Regions from separate parts of the Streptomyces sp. NPDC001492 genome, predicted to be linked through region 2. Evidence: riboswitches for the same ligand, from Rfam matches in the RefSeq annotation. Region 2 holds a riboswitch; the other holds the start of a gene.
What was found. A riboswitch is a leader RNA that binds a small molecule or an ion and turns the genes downstream of it on or off. The one in region 2 is predicted to bind glycine.

Region 1 (10,795 bases), on a different contig from region 2:
CGACACCGGTCGAGTACGCGACCGTGACATGCAGCGTGTGGTCAACGGGCTGTGGGAGTCGGGGGCCGAGGCCGTTTCGATCAATGGGCAGCGGCTGACGGCGCTCTCGGCGATCCGGGCCGCGGGGGACGCGATACTGGTCGACAACAAGCCGCTGGTTCCCCCCTATACGGTGCTGGCCGTGGGGAACGGGAAGCAGCTGAGCAGCAGGTTCCAGAACAGCGCCGACGGGCTGTATCTGCACGCCCTGCAGGAGACCTACGGCATCCGGACCAGCATCTCCGTGGAAGGCGACCTCCGGCTGCCTGCCGCACCGAGTGTGATCGTACGTACAGCACAGCCGACAACCGAGAAGACTGAGAAGGGCACATCGTGATCGCCGTACTGGGCCTCGTAGTGGGAGTGGTGGCCGGGCTTTTGGTCCGGCCTGAGGTTCCGGCGGTCGTCGAGCCTTACCTGCCGATCGCCGTCGTCGCGGCGCTCGACGCCGTCTTCGGTGGTCTGCGGGCCATGCTCGACGGGATCTTCGACGACAAGGTCTTCGTGGTGTCGTTCCTGTCCAACGTGGTCGTGGCGGCGTTGATCGTGTTCCTGGGCGACAAGTTGGGTGTGGGCGCCCAGCTGTCCACCGGTGTCGTCGTGGTGCTCGGGATCCGCATCTTCTCGAACGCCGCGGCGATCCGCCGGCACGTGTTCCGGGCGTGAGGCCGATGAGCGACAACGAAGAGACGCCGGAGAACAGGCTGCGCAAGGAACTTCCGGAGGAGGTCCCCGCGTCGGAGCCCGAGGCGACGGAGGCTCCCGAGGAGAACGTGACGGCGGCTCCCGAGGAGGAGCAGCCCTCCCTCACCGGGCGGCAGCGGCTGGTGAAGGGCCTCTGGCCGCCGCGCGTCACCCGCGCCCAACTCATCGTCGCCGTCCTGCTGTTCGGCCTCGGCTTCGGCCTGGCCGTCCAGGTGGCTTCGAACAGCAACAGCGACAGCGCCCTGCGCGGCGCGCGTCAGGAAGATCTCGTTCGCATCCTGGATGAACTCGACGACCGTACACAGCGTCTTGAGGACGAGAAGCAGGGACTGGAGAAGCAGCGCGACGAGCTGGAGAACAGCTCCAACCAGGCCGAGGAGGCCCGCAAGCAGACCGTCGAGAAGGAGAAGCAACTCGGCATTCTGGCGGGCACGGTGGCCGCGCAGGGGCCCGGCATCACGATGACCATCGAGGACAAGAAGGGGACGGTCCAGGCGGACATGCTGCTCGACGCGATCCAGGAGCTGCGTGCGGCCGGGGCGGAGGCGATCCAGGTGAACAACGTGCGAGTCGTCGCCAACACCTACCTCACCGACTCGGGCAAGAGCGTGAGCGTCGACGGGAACAAGATCAACGCTCCCTTTCGTTTCAAGGTCATCGGCAAGCCGGCGGACCTCGAACCGGCGCTCAACATCCCGGGAGGCGTGGTGCAGACTCTGGAGAAGGAGCAGGCCACCGTGGCCGTCGAGCGGTCGAACAAGATCGTCGTGGACGCCTTGCGAGCGGCGAAGCGGCCTGACTACGCTCGGTCGTCCTCCCAGTGAACAAGCGGTGCATGGGGGACGTCCGGCGGGGGCATGAGGTTGCGGGGGGTCGGCGCACCGAATGGGTGGTGCGTGGTGGAAACTGTCTGGTGGATACGGACGTTGTGAGGATGTCCGGGTCGGCCGGTGTATGCAATCAGGGTTCGTCCTGCCCCACGGGCGGGTCTGTTTCGGTCAAGGGGAATCGCCCGTGAAGTTGTTTGCGAAGTTGTTCGGCAAGAGCGCGCGAGAGGGTAGCGACAACGCGACCGCTCGTCATCGCGCACAGCCCGATGCGGAGGGCCAGCGGCCGCTGTTCCGGGACCAGGTCCCTGGGCCGGGTGGTGACATTCCCGGAGGTCAGGGCGCGCCGTCTGTTGACCCTGCGCAGTCCGGCGGCATAGGTTTCGGGCAACCGTCAACCTCAAGTACGGGTGGAGGGTTTTCCCCTATGTCGGCCCTGGTGTGTACGAGGTGCGGTAACCGCAACGCGGAGAACAGCCGCTTCTGCTCCAACTGCGGCGCCCCGCTGCGGCCCGGCGGCGCGGCCGAGCGGCCGTCCGAGACGACGTCCACGATCTCGATTTCCGGCATCGAGGCCTACGACGCCGAGGTCACCGGCCAGACACAGGTGCCGGCGCTCTCTCCCGAGGCGCAGGCGGCCGTGGACGCGCTGCCGCTCGGCTCCGCGCTCCTGGTGGTGCGCCGCGGGCCGAACTCGGGCAGCCGCTTCCTGCTGGACGGCGATCTGACCACGGCTGGGCGTCACCCGCAGAGCGACATCTTCCTGGACGACGTGACGGTCTCGCGTCGGCACGTGGAGTTCCGCCGTGGCGCGGACGGCTCGTTCACGGTGGCCGACGTGGGCAGTCTGAACGGCACGTACGTCAACCGCGAGCGGATCGACCAGGTCGCTCTGAACAACGGTGACGAGGTGCAGATCGGAAAGTACCGGCTGGTGTTCTACGCAAGCCAGCGGGGCTACTGACCCTCCCCCCAGACCCCGTCCGGGGGGACCCCAAGGGAATGTCCATGCTTCGAACACCGAGCGGCGGTGCCGGGCACGGCACCGCCGGCACGGACAGCGGTCTGATGAGCATCGGCACGGTGCTGAACGTGCTGCGCGACGAGTTCCCCGAAGTCACCATCTCCAAGATCCGTTTCCTGGAGTCGGAAGGGCTCATCGAGCCGCAGCGCACCCCGTCGGGGTATCGCAAGTTCAGCGCGGACGACGTCGAGCGCCTCGGCCACGTGCTGAGGATGCAGCGGGACCACTATCTGCCTCTCAAGGTGATCCGCGAGCATCTGGACGCCATGGAGCGCGGTGAGGCAGTCCCGCTGCCCGTCGTGGGACGTCAGCGGGACGGTGAGGCCCTGCTCGAAGCGCCCGAGGGGCCCACCGCGGCTCGGATCGGGCGGGCCGAGCTGCTCGCGGCCGCCGGGATCGGCGAGCAGGAACTCGCGGAGTGGGAGTCGTACGGCCTGGTCGCCCCGCTGCCGGACGGGGCGTACGACGCCGAGACGGTGACCGTGGCCTCGCTCGTCGTCGAGCTCGGGCGGTTCGGGATCGAACCGCGGCACCTCAGGGCCATGAAGGGCGCAGCCGACCGTGAGGCCGGGCTGGTGGACCAGGTGGTGGCCCCGCTGAAGCGCCACCGCAATCCGCAGACCAGGGCGCATGCCGAGGCGCGTACCAAGGAGCTGGCGGCGCTCACGGTGAAGCTGCACGCCGCCCTCGTGCAGACCGCGCTCGGTGTGCGACTGCCCTGAGTCCGGCGGGTCTGCGGAGGCCGGATCGGCCTCCCGTTCTCGGCTCGACTACCCAAACGTCCCGGGCAGGTCCTAGGGTTGCTGTGTGAACGAGCTCGATGTCGTAGGTGTCCGGGTCGAAATGCCCTCCAACCAACCGATCGTGCTCCTGCGTGAAGTGGGAGGCGACCGTTACCTCCCCATCTGGATCGGGCCGGGGGAGGCGACTGCCATTGCCTTCGCCCAGCAGGGCATGGCCCCCGCACGACCGCTGACCCACGACCTGTTCAAGGACGTGCTGGAGGCCGTCGGTCAGGAGCTGACCGAAGTACGCATCACGGATCTGCGTGAGGGCGTCTTCTACGCGGAGCTGGTCTTCGCCAGCGGAGTCGAAGTCAGTGCCCGTCCGTCCGACGCCATAGCGCTGGCCCTGCGCACCGGAACGCCGATCTACGGCAGCGACGGCGTGCTGGACGACGCAGGCATCGCGATTCCGGATGAGCAGGAGGACGAGGTGGAGAAGTTCCGCGAGTTCCTCGACCAGATCTCGCCGGAGGACTTCGGGACAAGCAGCCAGTGAGGCGTGGTCGGCCCATGCGGAACCGGATTCCGCAGCGGGCCGCTTCGCCGCGGTCACGGCTCATATGCCGGCAAGTGCCAACGGCCAGTGAGAGCGTCCTGCGGTCTCCTCCGAGCGCATTCGGCTAGCCTTTCCCCGCGGTGGGGTGCGGGAAACCACTCTTAGGGTGATTATCACCCGGCGTGCCGAGTGTGGCGATCGTTGACGCACCCCTGGTGACTGCCTACCGTCGAGATGGCAGGTCAAGGACGGAGGTCGGCGTGAGAAGCAGCGGCGACGGTACGGCTGGGGGTGGCCCCGGACGCAGTCTCGGGGAGAGCGGTCCGTACCCTCCCCCAGGCTCTCAACTTCGTTCGAGTTGGGGGGACCCCCATCCCGGCAGCGCGGCCGATCATGCTCCGCAGCGGCCGGCGGCCGTGCCGAGCAGCGGAGGGGCGGCGTCCATGGCGTCCGAGCAGATCGGCTATCGCGGTCCGACGGCCTGTGCGGCCGCCGGCATCACCTATCGGCAACTGGACTACTGGGCCCGTACCGGGCTCGTCGAGCCGAGCGTGCGGCCCGCCTACGGGTCGGGCACGCAGCGGCTGTACAGCTTCCGGGACGTCGTCGTCCTGAAGATCGTCAAGCGGTTCCTGGACACCGGGGTGTCGCTGCAGAACATCCGCACCGCGGTGGTGCACCTGCGTGAGCGTGGCTTCCGGGATCTGGAGCGCATGACGCTGATGAGCGACGGCGCCACGGTCTACGAGTGCACCTCGCCCGACGAGGTCCACGCGCTGCTCCAGGGCGGCCAAGGGATCTTCGGGATCGCCGTCGGCGTGGTGTGGCGGGACGTGGACAGTGCGCTGTCGCAGCTGCACGGCGAGCGGATCGACACGGGTGAGACCCTGGTCGGGCACAATCCGGCGGACGAGCTCGCACGACGGCGCAACCGGGCGGTCTGACCGCGTCCACGCGGCTTCTCAGGGCCCTTGGGCGCTCGTGGGACGGCATTGTCAGTGGCGTAAGGCAGCATCGGAGATGTGAGAAACGCGCCCACGATCCTGCATCTCGACATGGATGCCTTCTACGCCTCGGCGGAGCAGGCATCCAAGCCGAGTCTGCGCGGGAAAGCCGTGATCGTGGGCGGGCTCGGGCCGCGCGGGGTGGTCGCCACCGCTTCGTACGAGGCGCGGGTCTTCGGGGTGCGGTCGGCGATGCCGATGGCGCAGGCGCGGCGGCTGGCACCGAACGCCGCGTATCTGGTGCCGCGCTTCGGGTTCTACCGGTCGATCAGCGAGCAGGTCATGGGTCTGCTGCACTCGCTGTCGCCGCTGGTGGAGCCGCTGAGTCTGGACGAGGCCTTCGTGGATCTGGAGGCCGGGGACGCGGCCTGGGACGCGGCGTCGGCGCGGCTGGTGGGGGAGAAGCTGCGCGCGGACATACGGGCGGATACGGGGCTGACCGGGTCCGTGGGCCTTGCTGCCTGCAAGATGCTCGCGAAGATCGCCTCCGAGGAGGCCAAGCCGAACGGGCTGGTGCTGGTCGAGCCCGGGACCGAGCGGGCCAAGCTGGGACCGATGTCGGTGCGGATGCTGCCCGGGGTGGGGCCGGCCACGGGGGACCATCTGCGGCGGGCCGGCATCACCACGGTCGCTGAGATCGCCGAGGCCGGTGAGGACGAGCTGGTCCGGCTGCTGGGCAAGGCCCATGGGCACGCGTTGTACGCCATGGCGCTGGCGCAGGACGACCGGCCCGTGGTGGCCGAGCGGGAGGCCAAGTCGGTATCGGTCGAGGACACGTACGACGTGGACATCCACGACCGGGTCAGGGTGGGGCTGGAGGTGCAGCGGCTGGCCGACCGGTGTGTGCGGCGGCTGCGGGGTGCGGGTCTTTCGGGGCGGACCATCGTGCTGAAGGTGCGGCGCTACGACTTCTCGACGCTGACCCGTTCCGAGACGCTGCGCGGGCCCACGGACGATCCGGGGGTGGTGCGGGAGGCTGCCGCCCGGCTGCTGGATTCGGTGGACACCACGGGGGGTGTGCGGCTGCTGGGGGTCGGGGTCAGCGGGCTGGCCGACTACACGCAGGAGGACCTGTTCGCGCAGGCCGCCGGGGAAGGCGTGGAACATGCGGCGGACGAGACGGACGAGGAGCCCGTCGAGGAGCAGCAGGTGGCTGTCGAGCGGCGCTGGCCCGCCGGGCACGATGTGCGGCATGCCGAGTTCGGGCACGGGTGGGTGCAGGGAAGTGGGCTCGGGCGGGTGACCGTGCGCTTCGAGACGCCGGATTCGGGGCCGGGACGGGTCCGGACGTTTCGCACCGACGACCCTGAGCTGGAGCCGGCGGACCCGTTGCCGCTGGTGGCGGCGAGACCCGGGGCCTCCGTGCACGGGGTCGGCGCCTGAGCGGGGGGCGTGCCGGTCCGCGCGGGGGCCCGGCGCGGTGGCAGGAGTGGGCAGGTGCCTGTCGTCTGGATCAGGTCGGCCGCAGGGAACTACGCCTTGCCGCCGCCCCGAGGGGGCATGGGGCCCGCCTGAGCGAAGTCGAGAGCGGGGGAGGGATCGTGCAGCTGCAAGGCGGAGGAGGCCGTGGCGTCAGCCGCTGCTGCGGTGCATGCCGCGGAGCGCCGGTATGCGGGCGGGGTGAGCCCCGGCGCCTCGCCGAGTTCGCGGACGAGGTGTCCGCCGCCTTCGGGCGCCCCGTCCGGCCCGATCTGCCCGCAGGTGACCGACGACGACGTGGCCAGGGATCCTTCCACCATTGCGGCAGCAGGGGTGAGGGCGTGTCAGGGCCGATGGGCAGGCTCTAGGCGTCCGCGTCCTCCGTGCCCGCCAGCTTGCCGAAGTCGTGGTCCGGGAAGGGGGAAGGAGCGGGGATGTCCAGACCGTAGTGGTGGTAGAGCTGGAGCTCCTGTTCGGGGGAGAGGTGGCGGCCGACCCCGAAGTCGGGGGCGTCCTTGATCAGGGACCGGTCGAAGGGGACGTGGAGGGTGCCCTCGATCAGTTCGCTTGGTTCCAGGGGGACGAAGGCGTCCCGGGAGAAAAGGCCGGTGCGTATGGCGGCCCACTCCGGCACACCGGTCGCGTCGTCGAGGTAGACCTCGTCGATGGTGCCCAGCTTGGTGCCGTTGCGGTCGAACGCCTTGCGGCCGATCAGGTTGCGCGGATCGATGTCGGTCTGCACGGGCCCTCCACTTGGTCGCAACTCATCCGTAAGCACTACAAAAGAGCACATTGGTGATGGCGGCCACTCGAAGGATCGGATGTTGTGCTCGCTGGTAGGCTGACAGCGGCTGCTGACACCGTGCGGGAGAGTCCTCCAGACATCATCGGAGGCGCCGAAGGAGCAAATCCTCCCCGGAATCTCTCAGGCTCACGTACCGCGCGGACGAGGTCACTCTGGAAAGCAGGGCGGGTGTCGACAGCTCCCGCTCTCACCGACGGTGAAAGCCGGACGCCCTCGGGTGATCCGGTGAAGCTCTCAGGTTGAGATGACAGAGGGGGAGGCCGTCCGGGTACCCGTGCCGTGGTGCCCCTCGAAGGTCGTGTCTGACCAGGAGGCCTCCGCAATGACCGCCCATCGCATTCCGCTCTCCGAGCTCGAACAGGGAATCCCGTTCGAGCAGCGCCACATAGGGCCCCATCATGAGGCGCGGGCCAAGATGCTCGCACACGTCGGATACGGCTCGCTGGACGAGCTCACCGCCGCCGCGGTGCCGGATGTGATCAAGAACTCGGATGCGCTGGAACTGCCGGGTGCGCGTACCGAGGCCGAGGTGCTGGCCGAGCTGCGCTCGCTCGCCGACCGCAACCAGGTGCTCGACTCCATGATCGGGCTCGGGTACTACGGGACCTTCACCCCGCCCGTCATCCTGCGCAATGTGATGGAGAATCCCGCCTGGTACACGGCCTACACGCCCTACCAGCCCGAGATCTCGCAGGGGCGGCTCGAGGCCCTGCTCAATTTCCAGACCATGGTCGCCGATCTGACCGGGCTGCCCACCTCCGGAGCCTCCCTGCTCGACGAGGGGACGGCTGCCGCCGAGGCGATGGCGCTGTCCCGGCGCATGGGCAGGAACAAGAAGGGCCTGTTCCTGGTCGACGCGGACGTGTTGCCGCAGACCATCGCCGTGATCGAGACCCGCGCCGAGCCGACCGGCGTGGAGGTCGTGGTCGCCGACCTCAGCGACGGCATTCCGGCCGAGGTCGCCGCGCGTGAGATCAACGGCGTGCTCGTCCAGTACCCCGGCGCCTCCGGCGTCGTACGCGACCTCAAGCCGCTCATCGAGCAGGCGCACGAGCTCGGCGCGCTCGTCACCGTCGCCGCCGATCTGCTGGCGCTGACGCTGCTGAAGTCGCCCGGGGAGCTCGGCGCGGACATCGCGGTGGGGACCACACAGCGCTTCGGTGTGCCGATGGGCTTCGGCGGGCCGCACGCGGGTTACATGGCGGTCCACGAGAAGTTCGCACGCAGCCTGCCCGGGCGGCTCGTGGGCGTGTCCGTGGACGCGGACGGGCACAAGGCGTACCGGCTCGCGCTGCAGACCCGTGAGCAGCACATCCGGCGGGAGAAGGCCACCAGCAACATCTGCACGGCCCAGGTGCTGCTCGCCGTCATGGCGGGGATGTACGCCGTGTACCACGGCCCCGAGGGGCTCAAGGCGATCGCGCGGCGCACCCACCGGTACGCCACGATCCTCGCCGCGGGGCTTCGGGCCGGTGGTGTCGAGGTCGTGCACGGCTCCTACTTCGACACGCTCACCGTGCGAGTGCCGGGCCGCGCCGCCGAGGTGGTGGCCGCCGCACGGGAGAACGGCGTCAACCTTCACCTGGCCGACGCCGACCACGTGTCGATCGCCTGCGACGAGACCACCGCGCGAGCCCAACTGGGCGCCGTGTGGTCCGCGTTCGGGGTCGAGGGCGACATCGAGGCGCTGGACGCGACGACCGAGGACTCCCTGCCCGCAGGACTGCTGCGCACCGACGACTACCTTACCCACCCGGTCTTCCAGCAGCACCGCTCCGAGACCGCGATGCTGCGCTACCTGCGCCGGCTCGCCGACCGTGACTACGCGCTCGACCGGGGCATGATCCCGCTGGGCTCCTGCACCATGAAGCTCAACGCGACCACCGAGATGGAGCCGGTCACCTGGCCCGAGTTCGGGCAGCTGCACCCCTTCGCGCCCGCCGAGCAGGCGCAGGGCTACCTCACCCTCATCCGTGAGCTCGAGGAGCGGCTCGCCGAGGTCACCGGGTACGACAAGGTGTCCCTGCAGCCCAACGCCGGATCGCAGGGCGAGCTGGCCGGACTGCTCGCCGTACGCGGATATCACCGGGCCAACGGGGACGAGCAGCGCACCGTGTGCCTGATTCCGTCGTCCGCGCACGGTACGAACGCCGCCAGCGCCGTGATGGCCGGGATGAAGGTGGTCGTCGTGAAGACCGCCGAGGACGGCGAGATCGACGTCGAGGACCTGCGGGCGAAGATCGAGCAGTACCGTGACGAGCTGGCGGTGCTGATGATCACGTACCCCTCGACGCACGGTGTGTTCGAGGAGCATGTCGCCGACATCTGCGCGCAGGTGCACGAGGCCGGCGGGCAGGTGTACGTCGACGGGGCCAACCTCAACGCCCTGGTGGGGCTCGCCAAGCCGGGGCACTTCGGCGGTGACGTCTCGCACCTGAACCTGCACAAGACCTTCTGCATCCCGCACGGCGGCGGTGGTCCGGGCGTCGGGCCGGTGGGCGTGAGGGCGCACCTGGCGCCGTATCTGCCGAACCACCCGATGCAGCCGGCCGCGGGACCGGCGACGGGTGTCGGGCCGATCTCCGCGGCTCCCTGGGGTTCCGCGGGCATCCTGCCGATCTCGTGGGCGTACGTGCGGCTCATGGGCGGCGAGGGGCTGAAGCGGGCCACGCAGGTGGCCGTGCTGAGCGCCAACTACATCGCCAAGCGGCTGGAGCCGCACTACCCCGTGCTCTACACCGGTCCGGGCGGGCTGGTCGCGCACGAGTGCATCATCGACCTGCGGCCGCTGACCAAGGCGACGGGCGTGAGCGTCGACGACGTCGCCAAGCGGCTGATCGACTACGGCTTCCACGCGCCGACCATGTCGTTCCCGGTGGCCGGCACGCTGATGATCGAGCCGACCGAGTCCGAGGACCTGATCGAGCTGGACCGGTTCTGCGAGGCGATGATCGCCATCCGGGCGGAGATCGAGAAGGTCGGGGCGGGTGAGTGGCCGGCCGAGGACAACCCGCTCCGGGGTGCGCCGCACACCGCGGGCGCGCTCGGTGGGGAGTGGGAGCACGCGTACTCGCGTGAGGAGGCCGTCTTCCCGGCCGGGGTGTCGGCCGCCGACAAGTACTGGCCGCCGGTGCGCCGGATCGACCAGGCCTTCGGCGACCGGAACCTGGTGTGCTCGTGCCCGCCGCTGGACGCGTACGACGACTGACGCAGTGGTCGTGGAGGAGGGCCCCGCTTCGGCGGGGCCCTTTCCCGTTACGCCGTCGCGAGAGAGATCTCCGTCGACTTGATCAGGGCCACGACGGGTGTGCCGGTGGTCAGGGCGAGGTCCGTGACGGCGTCCTTGGTGATCGCGGAGGTCAGTTCGCCGCCGTCGACGGCGACCTTCACGGAGGCCATCGCGCCGCCGGTGGTCACGCCGGTCACCGTGCCGGGCAGCTGGTTGCGGATGGACAGGCCCTCGACCGGGGCGGTGGCCAGGGCGATCTCCGTCGACTTCACCAGGGCGCGTACGGCGGTGCCCGCGGCGAGGCCGAGTTCCTCGGCGGACTCGAGGGTGATCGCCGCGGTGAGGTCCTGGCCGCCGGTGAGGCGGACCTTGACGGTGGCCATGACCGTGCCGGAGGTGATGGCGGTGACCGTGCCGGGGATCTGGTTGCGGATGCTCAGGCTCATGGGGCTCATGCGGAAC
Region 2 (10,795 bases):
GCGAGGTCACCGACTTGCCGGAACCGGACTCGCCCACGATGCCGAGGGTCTTGCCCTTCTCCAGCTTGAAGGAGAGCCCGTCGACGGACTTGACCAGGCCGTCGTCGGTCGGGAAGTGCACCTTCAGATCGCGCACTTCCAGGAAGGAGGTCGGGGCCGGCGAGGCCGAGGTGGGTTCGCCCACGGCTGCTCCGGTCTTGCTGAGTTCGGTCATCCCAGCCTCACTCGCGGGTCGATGACGGCGTACAGAAGGTCGACGGCGAGGTTGGCGACGGCGATCGCAAGGGCCGCGAACAGGGTCACCCCGAGGATGACCGGCAGGTCGTGGCTGCTGATGGCCTGCACCGCGGCGAGGCCGAGTCCGGGAAGGTTGAAGGTGGACTCGGTCAGCACGGCACCGCCGAGCAGGGCACCCAGGTCCAGGCCGAAGACCGTGAGGATCGGGGTCATGGCGGAGCGCAGGGCGTGCCGTGTGATGACGGTGCGTTCGCCCAGGCCCTTGGCGCGGGCGGTGCGGACGTAGTCCTCACCGAGCACCTCGAGCATGGTGGCCCGGGTGAGCCGGGCGTACATCGCGGCGTTCAGCAGGGCCAGCACGATCCAGGGCAGCAGCAGGGTCTCGAACCAGGTGCCGATGGAGTCGCCGGTATTGAGGTCGTCCTGGATGTGGATCCAGCCGAAGCTGTGGACGAAGATGCCCATCGCCACCATGCCGGTGAAGAAGACCGGCAGCGACACACCGCCGAGGGCGCCGATCATCGCGGCGCGGTCCCAGATCGAGCCGCGCTTGAGCGCGGAGACGATACCGGCGGCGACACCGCCGACGAGCCACAGCACGCAGGCGCCGAGGGCGAGCGCGCCGGTCACCGGCATGGCCTCCTTGAGGGTGTCCCACACCGGCTTCTCGGTGACGAAGGAGTAGCCGAAGCAGGGGGCCGGGCAGTGGGTGACGTCGTTGCCGTTGGCGTAGTCACGGCCCAGCGGGATGGCCTTGACGAAATCCCAGAACTGCACGAACAGCGGCTGATCCAGGCCGAGCTTGGTGCGAATGCCTTCGATCTGTTCGGCCCCGGTGGCCTTGCCGGCGAAGAGGACGGCGATGTCCTGGCCCGCCCATTTGGGAAGCATGTAGAAGACGGTGAAGGTCGCGAGCAGGACGACCAGCACCATGATGAGTACGGCGAACAGGCGCCGGATGAGATAAACAAGCACTGTGCTCGGCCCGGCGGCGGCCGAAGGCCCCCTTGTGAGGAGCCTCCGGCCACCGCCCAGGCCATCACCTGCCCTTCGGACTGGCGGGTTTCGGCGGCAAGGGTCGGGTCACTTCAGGATGCGGCGACTACTTGACGACGCCCAGGGACACGTAGTCGTAGCGGCCGCTGTAGGCGGCGGACGAGTAGATGTTCGTCACGCGCGGACCGCGCCACGAGATGTTCTTCTCGTAGATGAACGGCATCCAGTCGGCGTTGTCGATGATCCGCTTGTTCAGCTGCTCGTACAACGACGTGGCCTTGGCCTTGTCGGTCGTGGCGATCGCATCGTCGAAGATCTTGTCGATCTGCGGGTCCTTGAGCTGCGACTCGTTGTAGTTGCCGTTCGGCACGAGGAAGCGGCTGTCGAACAGCGGCTGCGCGTAGCCCTGGCCGGTCGAGAAGTCCGGGCCCCAGCCGCTCATCACCATGCCGTAGCCGCGGTCCTTGGTGACCTTCGGCGAGCCGGTGATGCTGGAGGCCTGGGCACCGTCGATGGAGTCGACCTCCAGCTTGATGCCGACCTTGCCGAGAGCGTTCTGCAGGGCCTCGGCGGCGTCGACCTCACCCGGGTTGTTGGTCCGGGCAGTGATCTTGGTGGAGAACCCGCTCGGCTTACCGCACTGCTTCAGCTCGTCCTTCGCCTTGGCCACGTCCGGCTTGCCCTTGCGGGCGAGGATGCCGTACGGGTCGTAGTTGTTGTAGCCCGGGATCGACTTCGGGAAGATCGAGGTGGCGATGTCACCGCCGGCGACCGCGCCGCCACGGGTCTGCTGAAGGCTGGCGAAGTCGGTGCCGTAGAAGACGGCCTTGCGGCAGTGGACGTTGTCCAGCGGCTTCGCCGGGTGGACCAGGGCCACGTAACGGACGAAGGACGTCTGGATGTTGTCGATGTCCGCGCGGTGGTCCTCGACAGCGGTGACACGGCCCGACTGGGTCATGCCCGTGCCGTTGACGTCGATGTCGTAGTCGCCCTCCATCAGCTTCTTGTCGTTCTCCTCCAGGTTGGCGGAGACCGTCACCGTGATCTTGTCCGGGAGGGCCGGACGGATCGGGTCGGAGGCCTTGTTCCAGGCGGTGTTGCGGACCAGGACCGTGCTCTTGCCCGGGTTGTACGACTGGATCTTGTACGGGCCGGAGGAGAACGGGTGCTGGGTGTACTTGGCCCCCGTGTCCTTGCTCGCCTTCACCGGCGCGCCGCAGGGCATGGCGAGGAACTGCTCGAAGTCACCGTTGGGCTTGGGCAGGTGGAAGACGATGGTCTGGTCGTCGGGCGTCGAGATCGCCTTCAGGCCCAGCTTGTCCTTGGACGTGTCCTTGTACGGACCCTTGTACTCGCCCTTGGGGTCGAGCGTGTTCTTCAGATAGCCGGGACCGCCGGTGATGACGTCGGTCGCCCAGGCGCGCTCGATGCCGTACTTGATGTCCTTGGAGGTCAGCTTGGAGCCGTCCTCCCAGGTCAGTCCGGAACGCAGCTTGTAGGTGTAGGTCTTGCCGTCGCTCGACACCTGCCCGGGGCCGGTGGCGAGGTCGCCGACCAGCTTGTTGGACGCCGCGCCCGGCTTGGTGTCGTAGGTGACCAGGGTGCGGGCGTAGTACCGCGAGAAGTCCCAGCTCATGCCGTAGTACTGGCGCTGCGGGTCGAGGGAGTCGAAGTCCTGCTTGCCGATGAACTTCAGCGTCCCGCCCTTCTTGGTGGACGCGTTGACGACCTTGTTCAGAGCGGCGTTGTAGCCGGCTCCCTTGTCCTTGCTGTCATTGTCGCTGCCGCCGCCGCACGCAGTGGTGCTCACCAGCGCCGCGACAACGAGGGCCGCGCCAGCAGCGAGCCGCCGCTTCGGGAAACCTGTGGGCATTTTCTCGTAACCTCCGAGATTCGCGGTCCCGGCCTCGGCCGAAGAACCATGGAGAAGAGCCACCTGACGATGCGGCAGGGGCAGATCGTGGATCAGCGCGTTCCCTTGGGATCCAGCGCGTCGCGCAGGCCGTCACCGAAGAGGTTGAAGGCCAGGACGGTGATGAAGATCGTGACGCCCGGGAAGACCATGAACATCGGGTCGTGCTCGTAGGTCTGCAGCGCGTCGCGCAGCATGCCTCCCCAGGACGCGGTCGGCGGCCGGACACCCGCGCCGAGGAAGCTGAGGGCCGCCTCCGTGAGGATGTTGGTGGGGATCATCAGGGTCGCATAGACCAGGATCGGCGCGACCAGATTGGGCAGCAGTTCCTTGAACAGGATGTGCCGGCTGCCGCCGCCCAGGCTTCGCGCGGCCTCGACGTACTCGCGCTCCCTGAGGCTGAGTGTCTGCCCACGGACGATACGGCCCACGTACGGCCAGCCGAAGAAGCCGATGACCAGGACGAGTACGGCAACCCGCACGCCCGTGCCGGTCAGGCCCAGCAGATCGTCGGGCAGCACCGAGACGAGGGAGATGATGAACAGCAGCTGCGGGAAGGACAGGAACACGTCCATGATGCGGCTGATCAGCGAGTCGACCCAACCGCCGAAGTAGCCGGCGACGATACCGAACAGGGTGCCCAGCACCGTCGCCACCACGGCGGCGAGGAAGGCCACGAGGAGCGAGATGCGAGCGCCGTAGACGATGCGGCTGAAGACATCACGCCCCTTGTTGGGCTCGACGCCGAACAGGAAGTCGCCGCTCACACCGCCCCAGGCGCCCTGCGGGAGGTTGGTCAGGGGGTCCAGCTTGTCCTGGTGGAACTCGTTCGGGGGGTGGCCCAGCAGGGAGACGATCAGCGGGGCAAAGACGGCGACGAGCACAAGGAGGAGGACCGTCACACCGCCCGCCAGAGCCAGCTTGTCCTGCTTCAGGCGCCTCCAGGCGATCTGCTTCAGCGACCGGCCCTCGATCTTCCCGGCTCCCGCCTCCACGGGATCGGCAGACGCAGTCGGGTCCGCTTCCGCGGCCATGTCATGCAGTGGCGCCGTCATCTGGACAGGGACCCCTCTCAACCGGCGGTGGCCGGCCCACACTTGCCGCTGGTAGCGGCGCCAATCAATCCGTTTGCACACAGGGGCGTACCCCTTGAAGGGGGAGTCTTCAACGCTTGCGCAATCAGGTGCCAGCCTTGACGGCGAATGGATGCGCAACCGTGATGCAGGCTGCGGTTTCCCGTTATGCGGACAGCGAGTAGCGCCGACGGTACGCGAACTGACTGAAGCGCGATCCGCGTGACCTGAATCACAGCATGGAGATGGCTTGTCGGTTTTGGGTCTTTGGTCAACAACTGCCCGAGGCGCAAGTCGGGACATTCACTGCGAGTTGCTCGCGCGTTGACTCCTGCAAACGAGAGGAAATGAGCGTGCCTTGAGGCGGTGGGGCTCTCCCTTCCCCAATGCCATGGCAGCACACGGATGTTGAGACCTGCGCTCCTCATCGTTGATCCGACGCGCTCAGGGCGTGATGCACCTTTTGTGCAGTTGGTCGGGCGCAAAAGAACGGGGAATCCGACCACACGCAGGAGGTTCACCGCGAGCGGTGCGGCGCAGCACCAGCGCATCCGGCTGCACCACCTGGCCCGGAAGCAGACGGTGGCCAAGTACGGGTGGAGCGTTCCCGACTGCGCCAAGACGCGGGTCGTCTGGAAGCGCGAGGACGTATAGCGTCCGCGCGACTGCCCATCGACAGTCGCCGTGACGGCGCATGAAGCACAGGAACGGGACTCCGCACCGCGGGCGGGGTCCCGTTCTCGCTGTCCGGGCACCGCCGCCCGGGGCATGCGAGCAGGGCTTCGGCGCAGTCGCGTGACGTCCGATTCGCCGATGCCCCGGGTACGTCCCTGAAGCGGGATGTCTTTCCAGGGAAGGGACTTCGGCTGCCGGCGCGTACACCGCGTGGGTCTCGCGGGCACTGGCAGATCATCACGAACCGGGCATCAGGCGAATACGTCGAGGCCCCGCCTGTCACCCGATCAGGGGCCACGACTGAAAGTGCCGCGTGTTTGCCGATTCTTTTACCGATACCGACTGATTCTCTTACCGCTACCGGCTACGGCCTGTTGATGCTCCCGTATCAATTCCCTGAATTCTCCCTACCGGCAGGAAGGGGGGGAATTTACCTCAGGAGAACCTCAAATTTCGCCGGCACGCCTTGTCATGCGCACGGTTCTGCCTCTAGGTTTCCACTGCGCCCAACGGGGGTGCCATGAGAGAAAGAGCGGCAATGCGCAAGGTAGTTGGTCTGGCAACAGCACTTTCATCCACCGTTGCACTCACAGCCATCGTCGGGACGGGAACAGCTATGGCTGCCCCCCGGGGGTGCCCGCCGGACGTCGCTGTCGGCATCACCGCGCACCACACGCACTTCATCGGCAGTGCGAACAAGTTCAAGGACGGCAAGGGCGGCACCATCTCCGTGAGCGTGACCAAGGCGGGGACCCTGTCGGCCAGCATTTCCGCAGGGGCCGAGGTGTCCGTCTCTGACGTCATCGCCTCCGCCAAGGTTTCCGTAAACAGCACCATCACCAAATCCGTCGCCGTGACCGTCGGGCACACCTACTCGCACAACATCTCGTCGAACAAATACGGGCACGCGTGGTACGGCACGTGGGGATACAGCGTCGACTGGCAGAAGACCCGCGACAGGCCCGACTGCACGCAGCAGGTCCTGGACAGCGGGACCGCCATCCTTCCCGTCAAGGAAGTCGGCTGGCGGTACTGGGAAACCTCTTCCTGAACCCCCCAGCACAGCGCCGTGCCACGCGTGACGGCGCAACCCCGGCACCATCGCATTGGTGGTACTGGTGAAAGGCTGCAACGGGCCGACCACCCGTTGCCAGAACCTGTGGATGCGCGAGAGCGCGCCGAAGCAAGGCACAACGCGTGAGAACGGGACCCCGCACCGGTGCGGGGTCCCGTTTCCTTTGCTCTCGTGCTCAGTATCCGCCCCGCACCGGCGGGTAGCCGTACCCGCCCGCCGGAGCCTGGGCCGGAGCGGCCGCGTGGGCCTCGCGGTCGTAGAAGGGGCGGGCGCTCGCGCGCATCCACAGCGCCACGGGGTCGTACTCGTCCGACATCGCCACCGTCGACACCGGCAGTCCGTCCGGGACGGCGCCGATGGACTGCTGCATCATCGCCCGCACCGAGTCCACCGCGGGCGGGCTGGTGTCGTACACGTCGAGCCCGATGGCGAGGTACGGCGCCCCGAGCGCCGGCTGCACCCAGGCGCGGCGCAGCGAGCGGACGGCCGGGGTGCGGTGCGCGTTCTGCGCGAGCAGGGCGTAGAACTGCGGGATCTCGATCGTGGGTTCCGACATCCGCAGCGGTCCGGCCGCCTGGCGCTCCAGACCGGTGGCGATACGGCGGAGGTCCAGCCAGGGAATGCCCACGCCGCCGCCCGGGGCGTGCGGGTTGAGCCAGAGGCCGAAGTGGTCGGGGTACAGGGTCCGGGCGACGTCAAGGCCGTCGACCACCTCGTACGACCTGTTCCAGCCGCTGGCCGAGAGTTCCTGGGCGGAGGTGACGCACGGGGCGTAGCCGTAGCCGTCGACCTCCATGTTTCCGTACTGGGCGTCCGGGGAGCCCGCCTGGCCGTGCCACAGGAGCATCCAGACCTGGCCGGAGCCGGGGGTCGCGAGTGCGCGGAGGAGTGCCTCGTAGGCGTCGTAGCGCCCTGGCGTCACCTGGCGCAGCATGTTCTCGACCGTCCCGGTCGTGGTGCTGGCGCTCACGTGTGTGCCCCTTCTGGTGGTTGCCCCGCGTATGCCAACAGCTTAAGCGCCCGGGAGCTCGGGATTTGGTGGTCCGTTCCCCCTGGCAGCACTTACAGGTGATCCCTCGTGTAGAAGGGGCGCACCTGTTCGCGCATCCACATCGCCACCGGGTCGTCCGTCACGTCCAGGAGGACCAGGTTGACCGGCCACTGGGTGGGGATCCTGGTGATGGCGCGGCTCAGGGCCTCCAGGGGGAGGGCTCTGATGTCACCCTCCCGCTGGGAGAGTTCGACGCCCACGAACATCACCGGGTCCGCCGTCTCGACGGCGGCGAGGCAGCGGCGGGCCGTGACGACCACGCCCGTCTCGGCGAACTCGGCGGAGGCCGCGGCGAGGAAGTCGATCGGGTCGTCCTGCCAGTCCGGCTCGAAGAGCTTGACCCGGCCGCCGGAGGCGGGGCCGTCCAGCGGGGTGCGGCCCACGCGGCAGAGTTCGGCGACGGCGGCCGGCGGGAGCGGAATGCCGATCACGCCGTCCGGGTTCACGGCGAGACCGACCTGCGGGGGCAGTCCGCGGGCGAAGTCGACGGCCGGGGCGATCGTGTACGCCATGTGGGAGCCGACGACCTGCCGGAACTGCTCCTCGGAGCTGAAGACCGGCACAAAGGCCTGGCCCTCGATCTCCAGCGTGGGCAGGTCGAGGGGGCCGCTGTTCAGGTCACCGCCGTTCGGCAGCGGCACCCAGAGGAAGCTGCGGCCGAGCACCTCGAGGATCCGGCCGCCGGCCGAGGGTATGCCGAGGGAGGCCGACAGCACCTCCTCCAGCTCGTTGCCGGGCCATCCGCCGTGCGGATGGGGGTGCGCCTGCATGGGAAAGTCCGCGGGGAGATCCGCTGCGAAGTCCATCTGTGTCCGACCGCCTGCTGAGAACCACTGCTGTGGCTGGAAAGGCTAGCGGGTGGGGCGGACAAAGGGGGTGGTCCGTGCGTCAGCCCGCGAAACCGATTCTGCGCAGCACGTCCGCCGCGTCCCGGTCCAGCAGCACCGCCGAGCCGACGCCCTCGGGCAGGTCCCCCCGCTCCACCGCGCGGATCAGCCGGGCCGCTGCCGTGCGGTGGCGCAGGAAGGCGTAGCGCGAGACGCCGCGGCCGCGCTCGCGCTGGCCGTCCAGGGCCGTGCCGGGCGTGACGTCGAGCAGCAGCAGATGAAGGGTGCCGCCGCGGCGGCGGGCCTCGCGCGCCAGCCAGCCGCGCACCCAGGCCTGCGTACCGCAGTCGTGCACCACGACCCCTTCGCCGCTGCGCAGGGCGCGGCGCAGTCCGGCGTAGTGGGCGAGGCGGACGAGGGGGCGGTAGACCCCGTAGGGCAGGAAGCGGGGCGTGCGGGCCTCCCAGCGGTCGCGGGCGTCCTGGGAGTCGATGCGGAGGCCGCGGACCGCGCGCTCCATCAGCGTGGACTTGCCGCTGCCGGGCAGGCCGGTGACCACCACGAGGTCACGGGGGCCGAAGAGCAGGGCGTGCGGGCTGTGCCCCGAGCGGTCGCGCAGGTCGCGGACCACGGGTGCCGTGCGGGTCCCCCCGCGCGAGCGCAGCCGAGCGTGGGGGCCGCGTGCGTCCCCGGCCGGCGCCACGGGCTGCTCGGGCAGCGCGACGGCCGAAGTCGTGGCGTACACCGTGGTCCTGTTCACCGTGATCGTCCTCCCTGCGGGGTCAGGAAAGGTTCTCCCCATCTAATGTAAAGAGAAGGTAATGCACGATCTCTCGCGGTTCCGTTCGGTTCCGGCCACAGCCCAGTTACAAGATGGGGCCCTGCCGCAGACGGACGAGGCGTGCAATGATGTGCGCGCCAACTGCATACCGGCCGCTTGAATCCGCGCGGGAGAGTCCCCGGCAGTACGTCTGTGTCGCTGGGGCGCCGAAGGAGCAAGTCCCTCCCTTGAATCTCTCAGGCCCCGTTACCGCGCGGGCGAGGCACATCTGAAAAGCGGGCCACCGGATCCGGTGGTCCCACCCAAGGTGCAAGCCATGACTTCATGGCGAACCTCTCAGGTTCCGATGACAGATGGGGAGGAACGACCTCGCCCGTCTGCATTCGCCCTGGGAGACGACCGTCCGATGAGCAGCACCGCACCCCGTCACACCGCGCTCGATGCCCTGCATCGCTCGCTCGGTGCGACGATGACCGACTTCGCCGGCTGGGACATGCCCCTGCGCTACGGCTCCGAGCGCGACGAGCACCTCGCCGTACGCACGAAGGCCGGGCTCTTCGACCTCTCCCACATGGGCGAGATCACCGTCACCGGCCCGCAGGCCGCCCAGCTCCTGAACTTCGCCCTGGTCGGCAACATCGCCTCCGTCGGCGTCGGCCGCGCCCGCTACACCATGATCTGCCGGGCCGACGGCGGCATCCTGGACGACCTGATCGTCTACCGGCTCGGCGAGACCGAATACATGGTCGTCGCCAACGCCTCCAACGCCCAGGTGGTGCTGGACGCGCTGGTGGAGCGTTCGGCCGGCTTCGACGCCGAGGTGCGCGACGACCGGGACAACTACGCGCTGATCGCCGTGCAGGGCCCCGAGTCCCCCGGCATCCTGAAGTCGCTCACCGACGCCGACCTCGACGGCCTCAAGTACTACGCCGGCCTGCCCGGCACCGTCGCCGGCGTCCCCGCCCTCATCGCCCGCACCGGCTACACCGGCGAGGACGGCTTCGAGCTCTTCGTCGCCCCCGGTGACGCGGAGAAGCTGTGGCAGGCGCTGACCGAGGCGGGAGCGCCCCTCGGGCTGGTGCCCTGCGGGCTGTCCTGCCGCGACACCCTGCGCCTGGAGGCGGGCATGCCGCTGTACGGGCACGAACTGTCCACCTCGCTCACGCCGTTCGACGCCGGGCTCGGCCGGGTGGTGAAGTTCGAGAAGGAGGGCGACTTCGTGGGGCGCGAGGCGCTCCAGGAAGCGGCCGCCAGGGCTGCGGAGAACCCGCCGCGCGTCCTCGTCGGCCTGGTCGCCGAGGGCCGTCGGGTCCCGCGCGCCGGGTACGCCGTCGTCGCGGGCGGCGAGGTGATCGGTGAGGTCACCTCCGGTGCCCCCTCCCCCACGCTGGGCAAGCCGATCGCGATGGCGTACGTCGACGCGGCGCATGCGGCGCCCGGCACCGAGGGTGTCGGCGTGGACATCCGGGGCAGCCACGAGCCGTACGAGGTCGTGGCGCTGCCGTTCTACAAGCGCCAGAAGTAGACACTGACCGAGACTGGGCGAGGGGGCGCCGTCCCCGGACGTGACCCCGCGCACATTTTCGCTGCTCACACGCGTTTTCAGCAGTCCCCGATTCATCAGCACTCCACCGCGTACAGGAGAATTCAGGCCATGAGCAACCCCCAGCAGCTGCGTTACAGCAAGGAGCACGAGTGGCTGTCGGCCGCCGAGGACGGTGTCTCGACGGTCGGCATCACGGAGTTCGCGGCCAACGCGCTCGGCGATGTCGTCTACGCCCAGCTTCCCGAGGTGGGCTCCGCCGTGACCGCGGGCGAGACCTGCGGCGAGCTGGAGTCGACCAAGTCGGTCAGCGATCTGTACTCCCCCGTCACCGGTGAGGTCACCGAGATCAACGAGGACGTGGTGAACGACCCGTCCCTGGTCAACTCGGCCCCCTTCGAGGGCGGTTGGCTCTTCAAGGTCCGCGTCACGGAGGAGCCGGCCGATCTGCTCTCCGCCGACGAGTACACCGCCCAGAACGCCGGCTGAGGAGCCGTAGACGCATGTCCGTACTGAACACGCCCCTGCACGAGCTCGACCCGGACATCGCCGCCGCGGTCGACGCCGAGCTGCACCGCCAGCAGTCGACGCTCGAGATGATCGCCTCGGAGAACTTCGCGCCGCT

Region 1: linked by a shared signal. The riboswitch ahead of gcvP (aminomethyl-transferring glycine dehydrogenase) and the one ahead of gcvT (glycine cleavage system aminomethyltransferase GcvT) in region 2 are both predicted to bind glycine.

Annotation. Positions count from the first base shown of each region.
Region 1 is NZ_JBSFHW010000023.1:4,061-14,855, forward strand. It holds gene ACWC1K_RS27230 (DUF881 domain-containing protein) at 1-376, shown strand, start outside; gene ACWC1K_RS27235 (small basic family protein) at 373-705, shown strand; gene ACWC1K_RS27240 (DUF881 domain-containing protein) at 711-1,568, shown strand; gene ACWC1K_RS27245 (FHA domain-containing protein) at 1,630-2,535, shown strand; gene ftsR (transcriptional regulator FtsR) at 2,580-3,317, shown strand; gene ACWC1K_RS27255 (bifunctional nuclease family protein) at 3,403-3,876, shown strand; gene ACWC1K_RS27260 (MerR family transcriptional regulator) at 4,137-4,820, shown strand; gene ACWC1K_RS27265 (DNA polymerase IV) at 4,899-6,263, shown strand; gene ACWC1K_RS27270 (hypothetical protein) at 6,353-6,619, opposite strand; gene ACWC1K_RS27275 (PRC-barrel domain-containing protein) at 6,664-7,041, opposite strand; glycine riboswitch at 7,155-7,250, shown strand; gene gcvP (aminomethyl-transferring glycine dehydrogenase) at 7,427-10,312, shown strand; gene ACWC1K_RS27285 (TOBE domain-containing protein) at 10,360-10,779, opposite strand.
Region 2 is NZ_JBSFHW010000040.1:87,414-98,208, forward strand. It holds gene ACWC1K_RS37945 (ABC transporter ATP-binding protein) at 1-214, opposite strand, end outside; gene ACWC1K_RS37950 (ABC transporter permease) at 211-1,212, opposite strand; gene ACWC1K_RS37955 (ABC transporter substrate-binding protein) at 1,340-3,106, opposite strand; gene ACWC1K_RS37960 (ABC transporter permease) at 3,199-4,200, opposite strand; gene ACWC1K_RS37965 (hypothetical protein) at 4,684-4,872, shown strand; gene ACWC1K_RS37970 (hypothetical protein) at 5,432-5,944, shown strand; gene ACWC1K_RS37975 (enhanced serine sensitivity protein SseB C-terminal domain-containing protein) at 6,144-6,938, opposite strand; gene ACWC1K_RS37980 (enhanced serine sensitivity protein SseB) at 7,031-7,825, opposite strand; gene ACWC1K_RS37985 (AAA family ATPase) at 7,908-8,612, opposite strand; glycine riboswitch at 8,785-8,889, shown strand; glycine riboswitch at 8,890-8,990, shown strand; gene gcvT (glycine cleavage system aminomethyltransferase GcvT) at 9,034-10,152, shown strand; gene gcvH (glycine cleavage system protein GcvH) at 10,282-10,659, shown strand; gene glyA (serine hydroxymethyltransferase) at 10,674-10,795, shown strand, end outside.